2 linked regions of the Metabacillus sp. B2-18 genome follow. The main gene of each other region encodes a partner of the protein of the gene in region 2 in a complex. Links are inferred from orthologs where the notes say so. Each region holds a gene or a part of one and is shown on either strand. Other genes may lie near its edges. The genes, in order: LPC09_RS24400 and LPC09_RS18230.

The links.
Region 1: the proteins of LPC09_RS18230 (region 2) and LPC09_RS24400 are in contact, whole or in part, in a solved structure (PDB 1F51), measured with the Bacillus subtilis proteins. The link is inferred for Metabacillus sp. B2-18 from one-to-one orthologs.

Annotation. Positions count from the first base shown.
Region 1 is NZ_CP088245.1:4,871,295-4,883,798, forward strand. What follows is about bases 6,350-9,188. They hold LPC09_RS24400 (response regulator), read right to left. Parts: upstream 8,037-9,188; coding sequence 7,662-8,036; downstream 6,350-7,661. Other genes in these bases: LPC09_RS24395 (class II fructose-bisphosphate aldolase), read right to left, coding at 6,596-7,453; LPC09_RS24405 (DUF2529 domain-containing protein), read left to right, coding at 8,357-8,902; LPC09_RS24410 (IclR family transcriptional regulator), read right to left, coding at 8,939-9,188. Outside these bases: LPC09_RS24375 (thymidine kinase), read right to left, coding at 1,853-2,470; rpmE (50S ribosomal protein L31), read right to left, coding at 2,686-2,898; transcription termination factor Rho, read right to left, coding at 3,061-4,332; LPC09_RS24390 (UDP-N-acetylglucosamine 1-carboxyvinyltransferase), read right to left, coding at 4,686-5,975; more of LPC09_RS24410, read right to left, coding at 9,189-9,703; accC (acetyl-CoA carboxylase biotin carboxylase subunit), read right to left, coding at 9,815-11,167; accB (acetyl-CoA carboxylase biotin carboxyl carrier protein), read right to left, coding at 11,192-11,662; LPC09_RS24425 (5-oxoprolinase subunit C family protein), read right to left, coding at 11,678-12,504. UniProt on the Bacillus subtilis protein: Key element in the phosphorelay regulating sporulation initiation. Phosphorylation of spo0B during sporulation initiation.
Region 2 is NZ_CP088245.1:3,566,932-3,579,443, forward strand. Bases 9,666-12,512 are described here. They hold LPC09_RS18230 (sporulation initiation phosphotransferase B), read right to left. Parts: upstream 11,442-12,512; coding sequence 10,890-11,441; downstream 9,666-10,889. Other genes in these bases: obgE (GTPase ObgE), read right to left, coding at 9,666-10,809; rpmA (50S ribosomal protein L27), read right to left, coding at 11,745-12,035; LPC09_RS18240 (ribosomal-processing cysteine protease Prp), read right to left, coding at 12,053-12,385; rplU (50S ribosomal protein L21), read right to left, coding at 12,397-12,512. Outside these bases: LPC09_RS18180 (IS1182 family transposase), read right to left, coding at 1-321; safA (SafA/ExsA family spore coat assembly protein), read right to left, coding at 445-1,884; quinolinate synthase NadA, read right to left, coding at 2,217-3,329; nadC (carboxylating nicotinate-nucleotide diphosphorylase), read right to left, coding at 3,342-4,172; nadB (L-aspartate oxidase), read right to left, coding at 4,175-5,728; LPC09_RS18205 (IscS subfamily cysteine desulfurase), read left to right, coding at 5,846-6,973; LPC09_RS18210 (transcription repressor NadR), read left to right, coding at 7,034-7,576; pheA (prephenate dehydratase), read right to left, coding at 7,997-8,878; LPC09_RS18220 (ACT domain-containing protein), read right to left, coding at 8,900-9,343; more of obgE, read right to left, coding at 9,526-9,665. UniProt on the Bacillus subtilis protein: Key element in the phosphorelay regulating sporulation initiation. Acts on spo0A. Mediates reversible phosphoryl transfer from spo0F to spo0A.

The sequences.
Region 1 (12,504 bases), 1.3 Mb from region 2 along the record:
ACGTTAATGTAGGAGTGTTGGTGTTAGGAAATTCAAGGTTTAAGTCTTATGGTTTAACCATGTCCAAATCACAAAGTATATTAATGTCCTTTTTGATGGAGTGCTTTGAAGCAATTGGTGGAGTACCAAAGATCATTTTAACGGACAATATGAAAACAGTAATGGATGAACATAGAACAGAGTATTCAAAAGGAGTGGTTAATGAACGATTTGAACAGTTTGCCAGTGATAGTGGATTTGAAATCAAACCTTGTATTGCAGGAAGGCCAAGGACAAAAGGGAAAGTAGAGAGTATTATGAAGCTCTTAGATGAGATTCATGCTTATCAGGGTAAATTCACTTACGAAGGACTTCACCAATTTGTTCAAAAGCTTTGTGAACGCCATAATCAAAGTTTTAATCAAGGAAATAGAAAGATTCCAATACTTGCTTTAAAACAAGAAAAGAGTCACTTACTCCCCCTACCAAGGAAAGAAATAAGAGACTCTTATAAGATCAAACACAAGCTTGTAAAGGTTAACCCTGCGAGCATGATTACGTACAAATCAAACCAGTATTCAGTACCAGCTGAATACAAAGGGAAAACCGTTGGTTTACAAGTCTATGACGATCACATACATGTATATTATAACACGGATTTGATCGCTCAACATCGAATCAGTAGTAAGGTGCTGAATTATAAGGAAGAACATTATACAGACGTATTGTCACGGGGAATGCCAGACTATCCTGATATTGATGAGCTAGCTAAAAAGAATCTACTGGCAATGGATGAGGTGTATAAAATTGAATAGTAGTTATCAACAATTAGTAAGTAATTTAGAATATTTAAACTTAAAACAGATGATTACTCATCTTAACGATACCATTGATTTTAGTACCAAGAATGAATTATCTCTCGTTGACACATTGATGAAATTAACAAACTATGAAATAGATGTTCGTGAGAAAACAATGATAAATTCAATGGTTAAGGTGGGGGCTTTTCCCCACCGTAAAGAGATAAATGAGTTTAACTTTGATTTTCAACCAACGATAAATAAACAACAAATTCTTGATTTTCTTTCTCTGCGTTTTATCGAAGATAAACAGAATATTATCTTCATGGGAACTAGTGGTGTTGGCAAAACTCACTTAGCGACTTCGATTGGAATCGCTGCAGCCAAAAAACGAACAAGTACCTATTTTATTAAATGTAATGAACTTATCTTAAACTTGAAAAAGGCAAAGCTAGAAAATCGCTTAGAGTCTCGATTAAAGCACTATGGGAATATAAATTACTAATTATTGATGAAATTGGTTACCTTCCAATTGACAAAGAAGATGCCAAACTATTCTTTCAGCTAATTGATTTGAGATATGAAAAGAAAAGTACAATCTTAACTACAAACATTAGCTTTAAAGAGTGGGATGCGGTGTTCCAGGATTCTAAATTAGCAAATGCAATATTAGATCGTGTATTACACCACGCAACAGTTGTCAATATTGTTGGTCCCTCTTATAGAATTAAGGATCATTTACAAAAAGAAGATGATGATTAATTTTGTACATTCTTAAACGATCAAAATTGTACATCGTTAGCTTGACATTTACATTCATCACCCTTATGAAGAGCATCTCCCTTCATTCGAACCGCCATAATGGTCTTCATCTCTACAATTTAAAAATTCACACCCTGCTTTGGCAGTCCGGAACAAAAAAACAGCCCAATTTCATCAAAAATTGGACTGTTCAATTTAAATAAATATTTTTTTAGTTGTCAGACAACACTCAAGCCATTCGACAAAATCCGGGAAGTGACAGGCACCGCCAGCTAGACGCAGACAGGCATCGCCGCGGCGCAACCCCAACCCTACTTCACCACATTACTCTCTCTCTTAAAGTCCTTTACCGGTGCGCCCGGTACTTCGTGGTGGTGTCTGCATCTTGGTTCGTAGGATTCAGAGGCACCGACTAGGATGATTGGGTCGTCATAGGATGCTGGTTTGCCGTTGATGAGTCTTTGGGTACGGCTTGCAGGAGATCCACAGACAGAGCATACAGCTTGAAGCTTTGTGACGGATTCAGCTAGTGACATTAGGGCAGGAACTACGCTGAAAGGTTCTCCTCTGAAGTCTTGGTCAAGTCCAGCTGCAAGGACGCGGTAGCCTTGATCGGCTAGTAGAGTTAGGACGTCAACAATTTGTTCATCGAAGAATTGGACTTCATCGACTGCGATGACGTCTGTTTTTTCTGTTATATATTCAAAAATCTCAACTGATGCAGCGAGTGGTTTGCATATGATGGCTGTTCCGTTATGGGAAACAACACTTTCTTCGCTGTATCGATTGTCGATTACAGGTTTAAATACTTTTACTTCTTGTTTTGCAAATTGAGCTCGTCTTACGCGACGAATGAGCTCCTCTGATTTGCCTGAGAACATGCTTCCGCAAATGATTTCAAGCCATCCACTTTGCTTCATTACATACATTGAAACGGCCTCTCCCTTCGTTGCCCCGAGTTTACTCGGACAACCGATTCCTGGTAAAGTGATCATCTATTATGACATGTATTATACATGGTATCAACGTTCAAAAACCCTACCAATATATGTAGGATAACCAAATTTTAGTGTGAAAATTGTAAAAGTGGGCGTGAAAAAACAGGCAAGAGCCAAAATGTCCTGCCTGTTTGGAAAAAGCCTTATTATTGTTGTTGTGACTTAAGGCCGTATTTTTTGTTGAATTTATCTACACGTCCACCTGCATCTGCAAATTTTTGACGTCCAGTGTAGAATGGATGGCACTCAGAACAAACCTCAACTTTGATCTCTTTGTTAGTAGATCCAGTTTCGAATTCGTTACCACATGCACATGTCACCATAACTGTATTATAGTTTGGATGAATTGCTGATTTCATTCTTTTCATCTCCTTCCGCCCTGAGTCTTTCGAAACAGAGTTATATATCTAGGCTCTCACTCGTCCAACTGACAAGCTGTTTCCTAGAAAAGCACATGATGAAATTATAACAAGTGCTTAAACTAAAATCAAGCTGAAGTTAAATATTACTATTTTGATTATTTACCGAGTTCGTGCCTTTTTCATTTCTTCATCTAAGTTACTAAAGAATTCCTCGTTTGATTTTGATTGACGAAGTTTTCTTAGGAACTTTTCAACAAAATCAGGAGTGTCTGTCATAGATTTACGGATCGCCCATAGTTTTTCAAGGTGTTCTTTAGGAATAAGAAGCTCTTCTTTTCTTGTTCCAGAACGACGAATATCGATTGCTGGGAAGATACGTTTTTCTGCAAGAGAACGATCAAGGTGAAGCTCCATGTTACCAGTACCTTTGAATTCTTCGTAAATTACGTCATCCATACGGGAGCCTGTATCAACTAAAGCTGTAGCTAAAATGGTTAAGCTTCCGCCTTCTTCAATATTACGAGCTGCACCGAAGAAGCGTTTTGGACGGTGGAATGCCGCTGGGTCGATACCACCTGATAATGTACGGCCACTTGGCGGGATGACTAAGTTATAAGCACGAGCTAGACGTGTGATGCTGTCCATTAAGATGATCACGTCTTTTTTATGCTCAACTAGGCGCATAGCTCTTTCAAGAACAAGCTCGGCCACTTTAATATGATTTTCTGGAACCTCATCAAATGTAGAGCTTACAACATCACCAGCTACTGAACGTTCGATGTCAGTTACTTCCTCAGGTCTTTCATCGATTAACAGGACGATTAGCTCTGCTTCAGGGTTGTTTGTTGTGATGCTGTTGGCAATTTCCTTTAAAAGCATTGTTTTACCTGCTTTAGGTGGTGCCACAATTAAACCACGTTGCCCGAATCCAACTGGTGCAATAAGGTCCATAATTCTTGTAGATAGGTGATTAGGTTTTGTTTCAAGATATATTTGTCTATCTGGGTATAGAGGAGTTAGTGCTGGGAAGTGAACACGTTCCTTGGCTGTTTCAGGGTCTTCACCGTTTACCGCTTCTACATGAAGTAACCCGTAATAGCGTTCGTTTTCTTTAGGAGGTCGAACTTTACCTGAAACTTTGTCTCCATTACGTAAGTCAAAGCGTCTGATTTGGGATGCTGAGATATAAATATCCTCTGAGCTTGGTGAGTAATTAATCGGTCTTAAGAAACCAAATCCTTCAGACTGAATAATTTCCAAAACACCTTCCATAAACAGTAAATCTTCTTGCTCTGCATTTGCTTTTAAAATCGCAAAAATTAATTCTTTTTTCGTTAGCTTGCTATAGTAAGACACTTTATAGTGACGTGCAAGCTCGTATAATTCTTTCAATTTCATATGTTCCAATGAAGAAATTGAAACCTGATTCATAAAAACACCACTCTTTTTCAATTTTCAATACATCATACTTTCAAACGATCATCATTCAAACTCATTTCATATGTGAGAACTTGTCTAGTAGCAAATTAGGATGAAGATGATTTGCTCTATGTTGTAAAAGAAGAATAAACATATCACTTTAGGATAGAGAAGGAAATGAAGGTGAGCTTGAAGTAGATTTTGTAGTTATTCATTCAATGCAGCACTCTTTATTTTTACCCTATTTTTTAGATTTAATCAATCATTTTTGGGATTTTCCATTAAAAATAGAGCAATTACAAAGAAAGTATGATCGTCAAGGACAAAGGTGTTCCTTATCCTTGACGATCATATTTTACAACTTATTACGAATTTTGAAGTTGTTCAATTTCTTTTTCTGTTAATTTTTCACGCCAAATTGTTGCTCCAAGGCCTGTTAGTTTTTCTTCTAACTGACTGTACCCTCGATCAATATGCTCTAAACCTGTTATCTCCGTTATTCCATCTGCCATTAAGCCTGCGCAGACTAAGGCAGCCCCTGCGCGCAGGTCACTTGCTTTTACTTTTGCTCCTTGAAGCTTAGTAGGGCCCGAGACGATTGCTGATCTGCCTTCAACTTTAATAGTTGCACCCATTCTTCTAAGTTCATCAATATGTTTAAAGCGTGCAGAATAAATGGTGTCTGTTACCATACTTGTTCCAGTTGCTTTTGTAAGGAAAGAAGTAAATGGCTGTTGCAAGTCTGTTGGAAAGCCAGGATATACGAGCGTTTTAATATCAACAGCTTTTAGTTCCTTTTGACCACCAACGATTAATATCTGGTCATTACTTGTTTCAATATGCATGCCCATTTCTCTTAGCTTCGCGATTAGGGATTCAAGGTGTAAAGGAATGACATTGTCAATCATGACCTCTTTACCCATTGCAGCACCAATAATCATATATGTTCCTGCTTCAATGCGGTCAGGAATAATGGAATGACGGCAGCCATGCAGCTTTTCAACACCATCGATGCGGATCACATCTGTACCAGCACCTTTAATTTTCGCACCCATACTTGTTAATAATGTCGCAACATCAATGATTTCCGGTTCTTTTGCTGCATTTTCAATAATTGTTCTGCCTTTAGCTAATACAGCTGCTAGCATAATGTTAATGGTTGCACCAACACTAACAACGTCTAGATAAATACGAGCTCCTTTTAGCTCATCAGCACGAAGATAGATCGCACCTTGTTCATTTGTGATTTGAGCACCTAATGCCTCAAACCCCTTAATGTGCTGGTCAATCGGGCGGGGACCTAAGTGACAGCCACCAGGAAGGCCGATTACTGCCTTTTTGAAGCGACCAAGCATAGCTCCCATTAAATAGTAAGAAGCTCTAAGCTTTTTCACTTTTCCGTTTGGTAAAGGCATCGAAATCATCGCAGAAGGATCAACGACCATCTCGTTGTTTTTCAACTCTACTTTACCACCGATTTCCTCTAATAAACCACCTAATATATTCACATCTGAAATGTTTGGTAAACCCTCAATTGTAACAGGAGATTCAGCGAGTATCGTCGCTGGGATCAGTGCAACCGCACTGTTTTTTGCTCCACTAATTGATACTGTACCTTTTAGTAAATCTCCACCGGCAACTTTTAATTTTTCCATGTTAGTCTCCCTTCTATGAAGTTGACTTTCCGGAAAGAACATTAAGGGTGAGCTAAGCTCTGTTTTAAGCATAGCTATGTATAAAATCACACGACCATCATGTTTTCCGAATAAAAACATCTAGTCAACATAATTAAAAAATTAGCAACCATGTTATACGACTATTACTTTTTAAAAGTGTTTATCTATTTTATTGCCTTATATGCCTTAGTCAATACATAACAATCTTACTTATGTAAAACTTATTCATTAAGAAGATATAATCTTTTTTTAACCCTCTTATTATTAAACCATCTATTGTGTTGGACAACAATGATTTACTGTAAAAGAATCCGTTTTTCCATCCAGTTTTTGAGAGCTTCGTGAATAAATGCTGTACTTAAGATAGGAAACTTGATGCACTGAAAGGTTTTTGTAGGTTATGATTTGCGGAAAAAGAATTAAAATCTCAGATGACAAATGAAAACGGACTAGCATAGGCAAGTCCGTTTTCTATTATTCTATCAATTATGGTCAGCTAGGTAAAGGTTTAGAAGGATTTTACCACTAATTTGTTAGCGCTTTCTTAATTTTCGGAATATAACCGCCTTTTTGCAAGGCGGTTTATCCCTAAAATATTATTACGCTTTATTAGATGAACCAAATTCACGCATTTTGCCGATAACTGTTTCTTTAATCGCGTCACGAGCTGGTCCTAAATATTTACGTGGATCATATTCATCTGGCTTCGCAGCTAACACTTCACGAACTGTTTTTGCAGAAGCAATTTGGTTTTCAGTGTTAACGTTGATTTTAGCTGTTCCGAAAGAAATAGCTTTTTGGATATCCTTAGTTGGGATTCCAGTACCACCATGAAGTACTAATGGCATGTTTGTTAAGCCAGCGATTTCTTCCATTTCTTTGTAACCTAAGTTAGGCTCACCTTTGTATGGTCCGTGTACAGAACCAAGAGCTGGTGCTAGGCAATCAATACCAGTGCGTTTAACAAGTTCTTCACACTCTTTTGGATCTGCATAGATTACGCCTTCTGCTACAACGTCATCTTCTTGTCCACCAACAGTTCCAAGCTCAGCTTCAACTGATACACCTTTTGAATGAGCATATTCTACAACTTTAGAAGTTGTTGCAATGTTCTCTTCAAATGGATCATGTGAAGCATCAATCATAACAGATGTGAAACCAGCATCGATTGCTTCTTTACATTTGTCATAGCTTGAACCGTGATCAAGGTGAATCGCTACCGGTACAGTGATGTTGTAGTCTTCGATAAGACCTTCAACCATTTTTACAACAGTTTTGAATCCGCCGATATAACGAGCAGCACCTTCAGATACACCAAGAATAACTGGTGAGCTTTCTTCTTGAGCTGCTTGCAGGATCGCTTGAGTGAACTCAAGGTTGTTGATGTTGAATTGACCTACTGCATACGCTTCGTCTTTTGCTTTGTTAAGCATTTCTGTCATTGAAACTAAAGGCATGTGAAAAATCCTCCTATATAGACCTTATTTTTCTTATACAGAAAAGTATATCATACCTAGCATGACCAAATAATTTTCCTTATATGTAACTTCGCATGATCACTTTTCACATCTTCTAGCATACCAATATATGAAGATTTCGGCAACAATTCGACATATATTAGGGTAATATAATATTACAGGATGCTTGCAAAGTTAGGTTTCGTAATTAATTCGCTTTAAGTGGTAAATACTTTTTTACTGCTTCACGAATTTCATCGATGTCAAAAGGTTTTGCAAAGTGTGTTAGTGCGCCTAAGTCTTTTGCTTCTTGAATCATATCAAGTTCGCCGTAAGCAGTCATGATGATGACACGGATATCTTGATCGATTACTTTCATTCTTTTTAGAATTTCAATTCCATCCATTCCTGGGATTTTCATATCAAGTAACACAAGGTCTGGAGAGTGGTTTTCTACGATTTCAAGTGCTTGGAAACCGTTTGCTGCTTGAAATGTTTGATATCCTTCTTTTTGAAATACTTCATTTAATAAAATACGAATTCCGTATTGATCATCAACAATTAAGATCTTTTCTTTTAACATTGTCTACACCTCTTGAGTTATTTTTGTTGTTTGTGACATGTTTCGAACTTTATTTTAAAATTAGCATTTATTTTCACGCTAAAATTAAGCGCTTTAAGCATAAATAAACGATCACCTAATGGATTCGTTTCCCCCTTGATATTTCCTGCATTTTTTCATCTTCTTTTCTCGACAAATTCTGCTTGGGTTAAGTTTATCATAATAAGGTTTGTTATGGTAAACTTGTTGGAGCGGTGCCTGTCACTTCCCGAATTTTGTCACAGAAACTTCGGGTGGTGACAGGCACGCCCCGAAGTTTGTCACATTAGGAGGTTATATTTTTGATGAAAATTTTCTCCACACAGTTAACGGGTCATTTTAACCGAATTGTTGAGCAAGAGGAGCTGAGTATTGAGGATAGTGCGCGCTTGCTTGCCCAGGCATTAGTTGGTGAAGGAAAGATTTATATATATGGTTTTCAAGAGTTACATGGAATTGTTTTAGAGGCGGTTAACAGTAGTGAGCCTCTTATCCGTTCAGAAGCGTTGTTCAATCAAAACGGTGAAATGAAGGAACTAACAGCTGCCGACCGTGTCCTTCTCTTTACATATCGATCCACTGATGCTGAAGCGATCAAACTTGCTCAAGAATTATCTTCTAAAGGAATTCAAACAGTTGGTGTTTCTGCTGTGATTAAAGGTGAAGATACAGGCCTCAACACTATCACCGACCTACATATTGATTCAAAATTAAGGCAGCCGCTTATTCCCGGTGAAGATGGTGAGAGATACGGTTTTCCTGCATTAATGACATCGTTATATGTTTACTACAACTTAACTTTTATCCTAAAAGAAATTTTAGATGAGTTTGAGGAAGATGAGCTTTAATTCTCAACGAAAAAAGAATGAACTCCCCAAGTGAGTTCATTCTTTTTTATTATCGTACCCTAATTTAACTGAAATATTTTCAGCGACTTCTTTCACTTTATCAATAATAACCGGAATTGTTTCTGCTTGGAAACGAACATTTGGACCTGCCACACTTATACCTGCAACAACTTCTTTTTTATGATTAAAAATTGGCGCAGCGATTGATGTCGTATAGTCTTCTAGCTCTGAGTTACTAATTGTATATCTATTCCTCTGTGTTTCCTTTAATACTTTACGGAGCTTTTCTTGGTCAGTAATCGTTCCTGATCCAATTGCTCTTAGTTCGACATCATGTAAATATTGCTCTAGTTCTTCTTCAGGTAAAAAAGCAAGAAGAACTCTTGAACATGCCCCAGCATAAAGAGGAGATTTCCTGCCGATTGCTGTATACAGCCTAACTGGCTGAGTTGTATCAACCTTTTCAATATACATCGCTTCATTTTGGTCTCGAATTGTCAGGTTTACAGCTTCTCCCATTTCATCTCGAAGTAATTTCATATAAGGTAAGGCAATTTGACGGATATCCAGCCTGTCCGCTACCAATTGACCGTATTGTAAAAATAATAAACCAAGAGAGTATTTCCCCTCTTCATCTTTATCAAGAAACCCCATATCCTCAAGTGATCCGAGCATACGATGAACAGATGTTTTTGGCATGCCGGAAACTTTGATCATTTCATTAAAAGATAGTTTAGGGTGCGTTAAAAAAAGGTTAAGGAGGTCCATCGATTTAATCACGGTTTTATTCTTATTTTGCAAAAATTCTCCCCCTTAGTCGATACATCTATCGAAAAAATTGTCTATCATTCATTATATATTTTTTCTTATCTTTTACAAGATTTGTATTAGACTAGGGTATATGCAGAGAATTTATTCTTTTATTGAAATATGATAGGTTTCTAGAAACTTCGTATTGAACTCTCCCGTAACAAATGCATCATGCTCTAGTAGTTCGAGATGAAACGGAATCGTTGTTTTAATACCTGTTATGAAGAACTCATCAAGAGCCCTTTTCATTCTGTTAATCGCATCTTCGCGATCTTTTCCCCAAACGATTAGTTTGGCAACCATTGAATCATAAAAAGGAGAAACAGTGTACCCCGGATAAACAGCACTATCTACCCTAACACCAAAGCCACCTGGTGGAAGATATCCTTCTACAAGACCAGGAGATGGCATAAAGTTTTTCGCAGGGTTTTCAGCATTGATACGACATTCAATTGCCCAGCCGTTAATTTTGATTTCCTCTTGTTTAAAAGATAATTCGTACCCAGCAGCTACTGCTATTTGCTCTTTAATAAGGTCAATGCCAGTAACAAGCTCTGTTACGGGATGCTCAACTTGGATACGCGTGTTCATTTCCATAAAATAAAAATGACCATGTTTATCTAGTAAAAACTCTACCGTTCCCGCACCATGGTATTTTACAGATTGAGCTGCTTTTACAGCCGCATCCCCCATTTTGTTACGCAGTACTTCATCTAGGGCTGGTGACGGAGCCTCTTCAATTAGTTTCTGATGTCGGCGTTGAATGGAGCAATCTCTTTCACCAAGATGAACAACATTACCGAATCGATCGGCGATGATTTGAATCTCAATATGACGTGGCTCTTCTAAATATTTTTCTAAATAAACTCCCGGATTTCCGAAGGCTGTTTCTGCTTCTTGCTGTGCTTGACGAATTGCTTTTTTCAATTCTTCTGCACCGTACGCGACTCTCATACCTTTACCGCCACCGCCTGCTGTTGCTTTTACGATCACTGGATAACCAATTTCAGTCGCAACTTGCAATGCCTGTTCCTCATCTTTGATCAACCCATCTGTTCCCGGTACAGTCGGCACTCCTGCTTTACTCATTGTTTCACGGGCTACGTCTTTAGTTCCCATTTTCTGAATTGCATCTGAGTCTGGGCCAATAAATGTGATATGACATTTTTCACACGCCTCAGCAAAATCAGCATTTTCGGCAAGAAAGCCATAGCCAGGATGTATTGCGTCCGCTCCTGTCATTGTTGCAGCACTTAAAATATTCGGGATATGTAAATAACTTTCCTTTGAAGCTGTTTTCCCAATACAATAAGCTTCGTCAGCTAATTTTACGTGAAGCGCTTCTCGGTCAGCCTCAGAGAAAACAGCAATTGTTTTAATCCCTAATTCTTTACACGCTCTAATAACTCGAACAGCAATTTCTCCTCGATTAGCAATTAACACTTTCTTAAACATACGATGCTTCCTCCTTACGAAAAGTTAAGATTCTCTAATTGCAAACAAAGGCTGTCCAAATTCAATAAGTTGACCTTCATCTACTAAAATCTCAACAATTTCCCCATTTACTTCAGCTTCAATTTCATTGAAAAGTTTCATGGCTTCTAGTATACAAACAACAGTGTTCTTTTGAACTTTTGAGCCAACTTGAACAAATGGATCTGCATCTGGATTTGAACGGGAATAGAATGTACCAACCATTGGAGACAACACTTTATGCAGATCTTCTTTCACCTCTTCTACCTTTTCTTTTTTCTCCACGACAGGAGGCTCTTTTACAACTGGTGCTGCTTGTGGTTGCGGGCTAGAAATCTTTTCAACAACGAGTGAACCTTCTACTTCAGAAATTTTTTCAATCACAACCTTTGTACCCTCGTGCTCTAACCTAAACTTTTGAATGGATGAAGAATCAATTGCTTTAATCATTTCTTTAATGTCATTTATATTTAGCATGAATTGTCACTCCTTCTATTGTTTTAATTTATAGGTAATACTCACCGCTAATTGCTTTAAGCTTTTTTCTCTTTCTAGATACAATCTTTCAGCTTCTTCTAATGTTATTTCAGTAAAAGAAATGGATTGACCTGGCATAACCTGCGCAACAACTGGTAAGTCAACAGTTGCAACTTGGCCAATTTTCGGATATCCCCCTGTTGTTTGGCGGTCTGCAAGCAGGATAATTGGATTTCCATCAGGAGGGATTTGAATCGTTCCGTGAGCAACAGCTTCTGAAAGCATTTCCATTTTTTTCTCTAATTCAATAGCAGGTCCTGATAATCGGTACCCCATTCGATCCGATTGTGGCGACACTCTAAAAGATTGGGTGAAAAACTGCTGCTTGCTTTGTTGTGTAAAGTGTTCAAACTGTGCTCCTGGTAAAACGCGAATATTCGGATTTTTCGCAAAAGGTAAAAACTCATTCCAACGAACAGACCAGTTAGCTGTTAAGAAAGAACTAGTAGATTGCATGTTTTTTAGTTTAACTCCTTCTGATATCGAGTTTGTTTCTAACATATCTCCCTCTTGAATCGCTCTACCTTGATATCCACCTATTTCTGCTCTTAAGTATGTGCTTTTGCTCTTCATCATTCTCTTAACAGCAAAGCCACCAGCTACTGCCAGATAAGCCCTGCAGCCAGATTTTTGTGCTCCGAATTGAAGTTTACTTCCTTTTTTCACGAAAACTGGACGCCATAATGGGACAGAAACTCCTTCAATGGTTGGAGATAAATCACCTCCTGTAATCGCGATGAGCATATCTTTTTCAAATAACAACGTTGGCCCCATTAGAGTAA
Region 2 (12,512 bases):
GAAGGTAGAGAAGTGCGGTACTTTATCATGGAAACCATAGCCCAAGAACCATCGATAGGCCATGTTTGTTTGAACCTCTTCAATTGTCTTACGCATCGAACGAATACCGAAGGTATATTGAATGAAGGTTAGTTTAATCAGAATGACTGGATCAATACTCGGGCGGCCTACTTCAGAATACATATCTTCCACTAAGTCATAAATAAAAGAGAAATCAATCGCAGCCTCTATTTTGCGAACCAAATGGTCCGCTGGTACAAGTTGATCTAAAGCGATCATTTCAATTTGATCTCGTTGTATGGAATTATGTTTCGAAAGCATATTTATCACCTCAAGATTTTCTTAATACAAGTTTAAATTAAAAAAGACTGTAAGCAAACTCAATTTTCTTGAGTTTGTCTACAGTCTGAAGCAAGGGTGCTTTCACCCTTGCTTTTAAGCAAATTAATCTTCTTCTTCTTCATCACGTTCATCATAATTAGGCATTCCAAACATTTGACCACCTGGGGCTGGTTGCGCTGGATTGTATCCATAAGGACCTGCACCATATGGGGCATAACCTGGTTGGGCCATAAATGGTTGCTGATATGGTTGTTGATATGGCTGCTGATACGGTTGCTGAGCTGGAAAACCGCCATATGGTTGTGCCATAGGGTATCCGCCATATTGGTATGGATTTGCATATGGTGTTGGTCCTCCGCAACCACAATCATCTTGATCATATGCCGGTGCTACTGCCTGTGGATATGGCATACTTGGCATTTGTGGTTGGTTTTCATACTCATACTCATCAGGCATTTCATCATAAGCACCCATAACCTGGTTAGGATATCCAGTGAAGCCCGGTCCAGGCATAACTAGTGACACAGGTACTCCTGCATATGGATTTACTGGAAAGTTTGGTGCATATTGAGCAGGTGCTGCTTGTGGGTATGGCATATTTTGCATATGTCCCTGATTTTCATAATCATAATCATCATCTTCATCATATTCCTCAGGACTTAGTTGCGTTGGATAAGGTTGGTTCGGCATCATCCCCATCCCTGGTCCATATCCATATGGCATTTGCATTGGATAGTATGGAGCAGGTGGACAAAGACCTGATCCTGGTAAAACGGGTGAAACTGGTACCATATACTGCGGTGAAACATATTGCGGCTGGTACATTGCCGGCTGATTATAAGCAGGCATCTGCATTTGTGGCATATTAGGTACATTCGGGACATTTGCCATATTAGCTAAATTCGGCATGTTTGGTACATTAGGCATATTGGCCATATCTTTTAAGTCCTCCTTATCTTCTGTTGCTTCTGGTAAGTAAAATGGCTCTAGTTTTTCTTCTGCGTCTACTTTTGTCATATCAGGCAAGACATTTGCCGGTTTTGGTGGAAGTTGTGGATTTGCCATGTTTGGCATCATCGCCATATTCACCGTATAATAATTATTCACATCCATGCCAGTATATACCGGATGTTGCGCATTTGGTACAGGCGGTATATAGGGTTTTGATGGTTTTTCTGTTAAAGGCTCTTTTGGCATAGTGTCTTCAACATCTACTACTGCCTTTGGCTTTTCTTTTGCAAATGGATGCTCGGCGTTAGGCATTTGCTTCTGGATAGGAGCCTCCTCTTGAATTGGTGCAATTTGCTGTATAGGTGCCTCTTTTTTTATTGGCGCTGTTTGCTGTATAGGCGCTTCCTTCTTAATTGGTGCTTCTTTTTTTACAGCTACATTACCAGAAGGTACTTTGATCTTCATTCCAGGCATGATAAGATCTGGATTACTTAATTGTGTATTCATTCCTTTTAACTCTTCAAAATCAACTCCGTATTTTTTTGCAATTTTCCAAAGAGTGTCGCCTTTTTGTACAATATGAATTTTCAATGCTTTCCCTCCTAAGCCTAAAAATAAATCTAAGCCAACTTCTTCGATGAATGAATGAACATAATGATGATTGACAAATGAAGAAATCATTATGTTGCTTGAGCAAGTTATAAAGAATTCAGATAATGCCATTAATCTTCATAACAATTTATGAGTAAGAAATGGCGAATATGAATAAAATGATAATAAAAGTGGATAAACCTAATGGAAACAGACCTTGTTACAATACTATGATTCAGTGTTGAAAATTATTAGAGTTTTTTTAAAGAGAATTAAGTTATCTCATTAAAATAAAAAAAGAACCGACTAAGTCGATTCCTTTTAGGTGTATTTTATACATTTGCGAGCATACGATCTAATGCTAAAACAGCATCTTTTGTAATTTGTTCCGGTACAACAATTTGGTTAGAGATTTCTCCCTTTTCAAGTCCTTCTAAGGCCCAGAGAAGATGAGGCAAGTCAATGCGGTTCATTGTTAAACACGGGCACATAAATGGATTTAATGAGACAATTTTTTTATCTGAATGATTTTGGATGAGTCGATTAACAAGGTTCATTTCTGTTCCAATTGCCCACTTTGTTCCTGGTTCAGCTGCCTCGATCATATCAATAATATATTTAGTAGAACCGGCGTAATCAGATAAGCCAACAACTTCACGACTACATTCAGGGTGAACAATGATATTCATATCAGGCTCTGTTTTTCGGATATGTTCAATATTTTTTACTGTAAAATTCTCGTGAACAGAACAATGTCCCTTCCAAAGAATGACAACAATTTCTTCTACATGATTACCTTCATACTCCAGCTCATTCGTAATCGGATTCCAGATTGCCATTTTGTCTAAAGGAACCCCTAAATCATAAGCTGTGTTTCTTCCTAAATGCTGATCCGGTAAAAATAAAATCCGTTGTTTTTGAGTAAATGCCCATTCTAGCATTTTTTTTGCATTGGATGATGTTACCGTTGCTCCACCATTTTTACCAACAAATGCTTTAATTGCTGCAGTCGAGTTAACATAAGTTAGCGGAAGAATTGTATCTCCAAAAATCATTTGCAGCTTTTCCCACGCACGATCTGTTTGATCAATATCTGCCATATCGGCCATTGAACACCCGGCTCTCATATCAGGTAAAATTACTTTTTGATTTTCTGATGTTAACATATCTGCTGTTTCAGCCATAAAATGAACACCGCAAAATACAATATACTCAGCCTCTTTATTTAATGCTGCCGCTTGAGCTAATTGCAGAGAATCACCAGTAACATCAGAGAATTGGACAACTTCATCTTTTTGATAATGATGTCCTGGTATATAAAGCTTTGTACCGAATTTCTCTTTAATTTCCTTTACTCTTCTTTCCATTTCTTCAGTTGTTAAATTTTTATAGAATTCCGGCATCATTTCTTTCTTTTCGTGTTCAAGGATATCTAACAGTTCCATTGATGTTCCCCCCTATTTTACATTTAAGCTTATATCTAATGATCTGTATGAATGTGTAAGTATTCCTAAGGATATATAGTCAACATTCGTATGACGATAATCCGCTAAATTGTGCAAGCCAATTCCACCAGAAGCTTCAGTGATAATATGCTTTGGTGTTATTTCTGCAAATCTCGCTACCTCTTCTGGTGACCGATTATCAAACATAATCACATCCGCACCTGCATCAATCGCTTCTTGTAACTGCTCCTCTGTTTCAATTTCCACTTCAATTTTTATCATATGTCCCGTACTTTCTCTTACTTTATTTACAGCATTTTTAATTGAGCCAGAAAATGCGATATGATTATCTTTAATCATCACTCCATCATACAAGCCAAAACGATGATTAAATCCGCCACCACAACGAACAGCGTATTTTTCAAACATTCTTAAACCAGGAGATGTTTTTCTTGTATCACAAATCCTTGTAGTATTTGATTGAAGCAAGTGGATAGCTTTATTTGTTAATGTTGCAATTCCACTCATGCGTTGAAGCAGATTTAAGATAACACGTTCTCCACTTAAAATAACGGCAACCGGTCCTTCAATTTCTGCAATAATGTCTCCTTTTTGAAGAAGATCACCATCTTGTTTTTTTAGATTTACTATTACATCAGAATGAAATAAAGAATAACCAGCTTCAATAATGTTCACTCCTGCAAGTACTCCCTCTTCTTTCGCAAGAATAACAGCCTCTCCTCTAGCCTCCACGCCAAAGATCGTCTGACTGGATACATCTAATTCACCTAGGTCTTCTAAGAAAAACTCTTCCAACTTTTTCTTTAGTTTTATAACATTCACTTTTATACCCCCACAACCATTTCATTCTTTGATCTAAATACTTGTTTTCGATGCCATTTTTCTACTTGATTTGGATAATCTAAACGATAATGACCGCCTCTACTCTCAGTCCTGCTAAGAGAAGAAGTTGTGATCAACCAACCAACTGTCAGCATATTTGTTCTTTCTATTTCATCTATTGTGAAATCCTTCACATTAATATCCCAAAAAGAGATCTGATCCCGATAAGATTCAAACCATTGCTTTGCGAAAAGAAGCTCTTCCTCTGTTCTTTGAATTCCAACATATTTTGTCATGATTTCTTGAATTTCTTGTTTAGTCGGAAGTTTTTTGTTGTCATAATTACTATTTTTATTTGAGTGAAGATTAATATTCGTTGTAGTTTGATGTTCAAAAGGTTGTGATAAAAGATAAGTTGCCAATCTTTGACCGAATACAAGCCCTTCCAACAAAGAGTTGCTTGCTAACCGGTTGGCACCGTGTACACCTGTACATGCCGCTTCACCAATTGCATATAAGTTCTTAATACTTGTCTCCCCTTTATCATTTGTAACGATACCACCCATCAAAAAATGCATGCCAGGAGCAACGGGGATTTTTCCTAATTCAAGTTTTACTCCATATTTTCTGCAAAGTGCAGAAATCGTAGGAAATCTTAAAGAAAAGTTCTCGATCATAGAGATATCTAGAAAAACACGATTTCCTTTTTTCATTTCATAGAAAATGGCTCTTGAAACAATATCTCTTGAAGCCAAGTCAGCTTGAGGATGCAATTTACTCATAAAAGCTTCGTCATTTTGATTAATTAAAATGGCTCCTTCTCCTCGAACAGCCTCAGAAATAAGGCCAACACACTTTCCATCTATATGAAGCATCGTCGGATGAAATTGAATAAATTCCATATCAGCAATGTCTGCTCCTGCCCTATATGCCATTGCAATTCCATCACCCGTGATCACATCTGCATTTGAGGTATGCCCATAAACAGCTCCACAACCACCACTTGCAATAATTGTTTTACTTGCTAGGTATTGCTTACATTCCCCTTTGTTGTTTTTTGTATTAACACCAACACATTTTCCACTCTCAATCACTAGCTCGATCGCCATTTCATTTTCAATCATAGAAACATATTTTTTCGTCTTTTGATACAGAAAAGTGGTCAACTCTTTACCAGTTGCATCTCCACCAGCATGAATAATCCGATTCCTACTATGAGCCCCTTCTTTCCCAAGCAATAATTGTCCGTATGGATTAGTATCAAAATTCATTCCATTTTGTATTAACCCCTGAATCTCAGAAGGACCATCTTGTACAAGGTACTCAACGTTCTGCACATGATTATGATCACAACCAGCAGCCAATGTATCTTCATAATGAAGCTTCCAAGAATCTTTTGAATCTACTGCTGCAGCGACTCCACCTTGGGCAAGCATTGAATTACTTGCTGACCATGAAGACTTTGTAATGATTGTCACATTCAGGTAACGAAGATGATACGCAGCAGAAAGTGCCGCAAGTCCACTACCGATAATAATAACATCTGTTTGAGGCATAACACCCCTCCTGTAATTTACACCTGTCTTGACACCTATATTTACATAAATTTAAAATAATGACAAGAGTTTTTATTTCTATCTTTATAAGATTATTAGAATAATAGGGGTGATACCGTGATTTATCTTGACTATGCAGCAACAACACCAATGAGTGACAATGCTCTTCACATATATACGAAAGCCGCAAAAAGTGCATTTGGAAACAGCAGTAGCTTACATGATATTGGGGAAATTTCAGCAAAAACACTACATGCCTCTAGAAAAATCATTGGAGATTCTATTGGCGGAAATGAAAAAGGCGTTTATTTTACAAGCGGAGGTAGTGAAGCAAATATAGTTGCTGTTCAATCTTTATTAAATGGCTTAGATTCTAACAAAAAACATTTGATTACCACTGTAATGGAGCATTCTTCGCTTTTTACTTATTTCAAAAAGCTAGAATCTGAAGGGTTTGAAGTAACTTTCTTATCTCCTGATAAATATGGGAACATTTCATTATCTTCAGTAAAAAAGGCAATAAAGAGTGATACAGGACTTGTCTCCATTCAACACGGTAATTCAGAGATAGGAAGCATACAGCCTATTGAAGAAATTGGACTATCTTTAAAAGAAATGGGAATTATTTTTCATAGTGATTGTGTTCAAACATTTGGAAAAATACCTCTGAATGTTACCAATATTGATGCAATATCAATTTCAAGTCACAAAATTTACGGCCCTAAAGGAATCGGGGCAGCATATATAAATCCATCTATTCATTGGCACCCTGTCATACCAGGTACAACACACGAATTCGGGTTTCGACCTGGAACAGTCGATGTTCCTGCTGCTGCAGCATTTGCAACAGCAGCCAATGATATAATGACTAATAGAAATGACTTCTACAATCACTATCAAAAGTTAAAAAATTTGTTTATTGAGTTACTTCAGCCTTATAAGGAAAAAATAACTATATTAAACTGGGATGACAAGTTTCACTCCCTGCCAAACATACTGCCTATTATGGTCAAGGGAATCGAGGGACAATATGTCATGCTCGAATGTAATCGGTTTGGCTTTGCTGTATCAACAGGAAGTGCATGTCAAGTCGGAATGCAGGCTCCCCCGAAATCTGTTGTTGCATTAGGATATAGTGATCAAGAAGCAAAGCAATTTATTAGGGCGTCTTTCGGAAAGGATACTACGGAAGAACATATTAGACGTTTTACTGATATTTTAATAAGAATTGTAGAAAATTTCTAAAAAACTTGATGGAATATAAAAAGCAATGGTTTACTAGTGTATAGAGTGTACTCTGGAGGAATGAAAATGAAAGATAAAATATTAGGAGAAGAACGAAGAAGCCTATTATTAGACAGACTAATAAATGCCGAGGAGCCCATCACGGGTGGAGAGCTGGCAACTTTAGCGAATGTGAGCAGACAAGTTATTGTACAGGATATTTCGCTACTAAAAGCCAAAAACCATCCAATTATGGCAACAAGTCAAGGCTATGTTTATTTAAATAAAGAAGCGAATGAACAAAAATTGCATGAACGTATTATTGCATGTAGTCATAATCCTGAACGAACAGAAGAGGAACTAACCATTCTGGTGGATCACGGTGTTTTCATCAAAGATGTTATTGTTGAACATCCTGTTTACGGTGACTTAACAGCATCTATTATGGTTGGAAATCGAAATGATGTAAAAGAATTCATGAAAAAAATCAATCAGCATAATGCTGCTTATTTATCACAATTAACAGAAGGTCTACACCTTCATACGTTGCAGGCAGATACAAGCGAAAAATTAGATCTAGCTTGTGAAGAGTTAAGTAAGGCTGGATTTTTAGTAAAAGAATAAAGGTGACGCAAAAGTACACTATACGAATTAACATTACATTTCGTATAGTAATTCGTGCTAGGCTTAAAAAGCAATTTGGTAAGAAAATCAGCAAAGAAAAATGCTTGGAGATACTCCAAGCATTTTTTACACCAAGTGAAGCACCCGATTAAGCGATTACCAAATCTTCATGGATCACCAGGAAATAAGCTACTAAAATAAGCGGAGAGATTCCTCTTATTGAGGAAATAGCACGAAAAATAGATGTAATAGACGGAAAGATTCCGCTTATTTAATCAAAAAAGATGAAAAGGAACCATTTTAGTTTGCTTAACGGGGAAAATTCCGCTTATTTCCCCGAACCAAGCTCATTCTTCAGTCTAACCGGAAAAACTCCGCTTATTTAAACCATCGGTTATTCAAGTAAGGAGATCACTTTTCTTATTTTGCCTCTTTTTCTGCACCCTGCTTAATCATATAAGCATCATAAGTACCTAACAGCTTTACGCCGCAGCCAAGTGCTTCCAATTCTGAGATCGCTCCTGGTATTAAGACTTCATCTACTTTCATATCAATATCAATGATAAAAAAGTAGTTTCCTAAACCGGTTTTCATTGGTCTAGATTCGATTTTCGAAAGGTTTAGCTTCCGCCAGGTAAACGCGGATAACACTTGATGCAACGCACCTGACTGATCAGATGGCAAGGTAACCATTAATGTTGTTTTTTCCTTCTCCGACACCAATTTTGAGCTTGGATACTCCCCATCAAGAGACGGATGAACAATAGCAAAACGAGTATGATTATAATGATAATCATGAATATTTGCCTTTACTATTTCTAAACCATATTCCTCTGCTGCTAGCTTGTTTGCAATAGCTGCGACAAGTTCTTCGGAATGCTGACTCACATAGTAAGCTGCTGCTCCAGTTGATGTAGCATAGTCATATGTAATGCCTTTAAACGTTTTATGCAAAAATTTATGACATTGAGCAATAGCATGGGAATGAGAATAAACACGATTCACTTGTTCCCACTTCTCTCTATTAGCAGGATGAACCATAAAGTGTTGCTCGATTGGTGAAACAATTTCCCCTACTATATATAATGGTTGCTCATGGATTAAATAGTCTATCGTTAAATTTACTGATCCTTCAAGTGCATTTTCGGTAGGTACGACGGCAAAATCAATCTCCCCACCAGCTACTGCATCAATACATTGCGGTATTGTGGAGTAAGCTACTTGCTCAATGTCATCTCCAAAATATGATTGAACAGCTAAGTGGGTAAATGTTGCTTTCGGACCTAAAAAACCTACCTTAATTGCCAACTTCCATTCAACTCCTTATGCTCCTTGCCCTAAAATCTCAACCTTTTCAACAAACTCTAATCTTCTTAGCTTGGACATAAGCTGATTTATTTCTTCTGTCATCCCATTAGTATTAAGTGATAGCGTTACATTAGCACGGCCTTGAATTGGAATCGTTTGATGTATCGTTAACACATTACAACCAGCATTTGCGACAACAGATAACAAATGAGAAAGTGTACCACTACGATCTTCTAAGTGAAAAAAAAGGGTAATCAGTTTTTCTTTAACCATTGTGTGAAACGGAAACACAGCATCTCGATATTTATAAAAAGCGCTACGGCTCATATCAACACGCTGCACAGCTTCAGCTACAGAGTCTACCTTCCCTCTTTCTATTAACTTCTTTACCTCAAGTGTTTTTTTCATCGCTTCAGGTAATATATCCTCACGCACCAAATAAAAGGTATCGTCCTTCATGATTTCCCTCCCACTTTTTTCTCAATGTAGATAATTTATCACAATATTGGCTAAATTTCTTCCTTTTTTCAGAAGAAAAACGAAATTTCCTTATAAATTGACCAAAATATATGTATAGGTTTTAATTAAGACATAAAAAAAGAGAGCTAACGTTCAGCTCCCTACTAGCTTAGTTTAATCTGCTATTCAACGAATTCAAATTCATAATCCATTAATTTAACAATGTCTCCATCTTCTGCTCCACGTTCACGCAATGCTTCATCAACACCCAAGCCGCGAAGCTGACGTGCAAATCGTCTCACAGACTCTTCTCGAGAGAAATCTGTCATTTTGAAGAGTTTTTCGATTTTCTCTCCTGTTAGAACATATGCCCCTTCACTGTCACGAGAAATAGCAAAATTCGGCTCTTCTTTCTTGAACTCATACACAACACGATTTTCTGTTTCTTCTTCTTCATAAAGAGGAAATTCTGGAGCTTGTTCAATTGCATCTGCAACTGCGTATAATAGTTCTCGAACACCTTCTCTTGTGATGGCCGAAATAGGGAAAATTTGTAGATCTTCCTCTAACTTTTCTTTAAATGATTTAAGATTTTCCTCAGAATCAGGCATGTCCATTTTATTGGCTACAATAATTTGCGGTCTTTCTGTTAAACGTAAGTTATATTCCTTTAACTCCGCATTAATCGTTAAATAGTCTTCATAAGGATCTCTTCCCTCTAACCCGGACATATCAATCACATGAACAATAACACGCGTTCTTTCAATATGTCTAAGGAATTGATGACCTAAACCAATACCCTCATGAGCTCCTTCAATCAATCCTGGAAGGTCTGCCATAACGAAGCTTCTTCCATCTTCCGTTTCGACCATTCCTAAATTTGGAACTAGAGTTGTAAAGTGATATTCAGCAATTTTAGGTTTTGCAGATGACACAACGGATAATAATGTAGATTTACCTACACTTGGAAACCCAACTAATCCAACATCAGCTAATACCTTTAATTCTAAAATAACATTTCGCTCAATACCTGGTTCTCCGTTTTCTGAAAGCTCTGGAGCAGGGTTTGCAGGGGTAGCAAATCGACTATTCCCTCTACCACCACGGCCACCTTTTGCTATAACCGCTTGTTGTCCATGTTCAGTTAAATCGGCGATAACTTGTCCTGTTACTTCATCTGTCACAACAGTCCCTGGTGGAACTTTTACAATCATTGGTGAAGAATTTTTACCATGTTGATTTTTTGACATGCCATGTTCTCCACGAGGTGCCTTAAAATGACGTTTGTATCTAAAGTCCATTAACGTTCGTAGTCCTTCTTCTACTTCAAAAACAACGTCAGCTCCGTTGCCGCCATCACCACCAGCAGGACCTCCCTTTGGAACATACTTCTCGCGACGAAAGGCAACCATTCCGTTTCCACCGTCGCCACCTTTTACATAAACCTTGACCTGATCGACAAACATTTGTCTTCCTCCGTTCTACATACCTATACATAAAGTAAGCTTATATTCAGCTCACTATTAAAGAAAATGAGTAATTGGAATCACATGAGTGATAACGCCACCGTTATCTGGTATGTACTAATTTCCAGTTCATCTACCTGAATAGCATGATTCCCTGATCTTTCAAACCAATTCTTTATTTGCTCTTTATCTTTTAGTATGCCTTCAAAATCAAAAAAGAAACGAATTCCTTCTTCATTAGAATGACCTGTATTCAAAGTAATACTTACATGATTTTCACCCGAGTAATCAACGGTGTTATCTAGTATATCCAAAAATTCCTTACTCCATTTTGTAATTGGTTCATCATAGTGTGAAAAGCTCTTTATATCACCTAAAACTTCATATTCTAATGTAAAATGATGACTATACCAATTAAACGTCATGAGGTAACTTGCAAATAAAGGCATGTGCAGATTACACAACTTTGATTCTTGCTGTGCTTCAATGACAATCTCTTCAATAATATCCTGAACACGATCATATTTTTGTAGTGACATATTACCCTTAATTAACTGCAATTTATTCATCCAGTCATGCCGGGAATGACTTAAAAGATCAATAATATTCATATCATTTTGATTGTTTTTCATACAATTTCTCCTACTATTTAATTAAAATCATTTTCATAAAGGAGTTATACTTATTTTTAGGCTGTATTAAAAATTATAACAAACATTGTATTAGAACTTAAGGAGTAATTTCTAATTTAAGAAGAATTGTATTAAATGAAGTTGAAAATACGTGACGTGTAGTAGAGTTGAATAAGAATAGAGAGCTTATGTACTGTTCTAATTGTTGTTTTTTATCACTATAGATTCAATTGGATATTACTACATGAACATAACCATTTAATTAAAAAACTCTAACCTAGCCGGTTAGAGTTTTTCGTAAAATTAAGCTTCTTGAGCTACTGGATATACGCTAACTTTTTTACGGTCACGTCCGAAACGTTCGAACTTAACAACACCATCAACTTTTGCGAATAGTGTATCATCACCGCCACGGCCAACGTTTTCACCTGGGTAAATTTTTGTACCGCGTTGACGGTAAAGAATTGAACCACCAGAAACGAACTGACCATCTGCACGCTTAGCACCAAGACGTTTTGAGATAGAGTCACGACCGTTTTTAGTCGAACCTACCCCTTTCTTAGATGCGAAGAACTGAAGATCTAATCTTAACATGAAGTTTCACCTCCTGCTTAATGATGAGTTACCGAAATATATTGTCCATACTCTCTTTCAATTGTTTGTAATGAAACAACCATACCTTCTAATAACAATTGAACTTTGTCACTTGTTGATGCATCGAGATTTTCGGGGATTTCTACTTTGAGATATCCTCCTTCTCCTCCTTGATCAATTTGTGGTTCAATGTTTGTTAACGAGAGAACTGCATTAACAGCTCCGAAGGTAACAGCAGATGCTCCAGCGCAAACAATGTCTTTGCCGTATTCATCGAATTCAGCATGTCCAGATAAGATGAACGCTGTAATTAGTCCCTCATTTGAACGATAAATTTTGGCATTTATCATTTCAAATCGCCTTACGCGTTGATTTTTTCAATAACAACTTTTGTGTAAGGCTGACGGTGACCTTGCTTTTTACGGTAGTTTTTCTTAGCTTTGTATTTGAAAACAGTGATTTTCTTTTGACGACCTT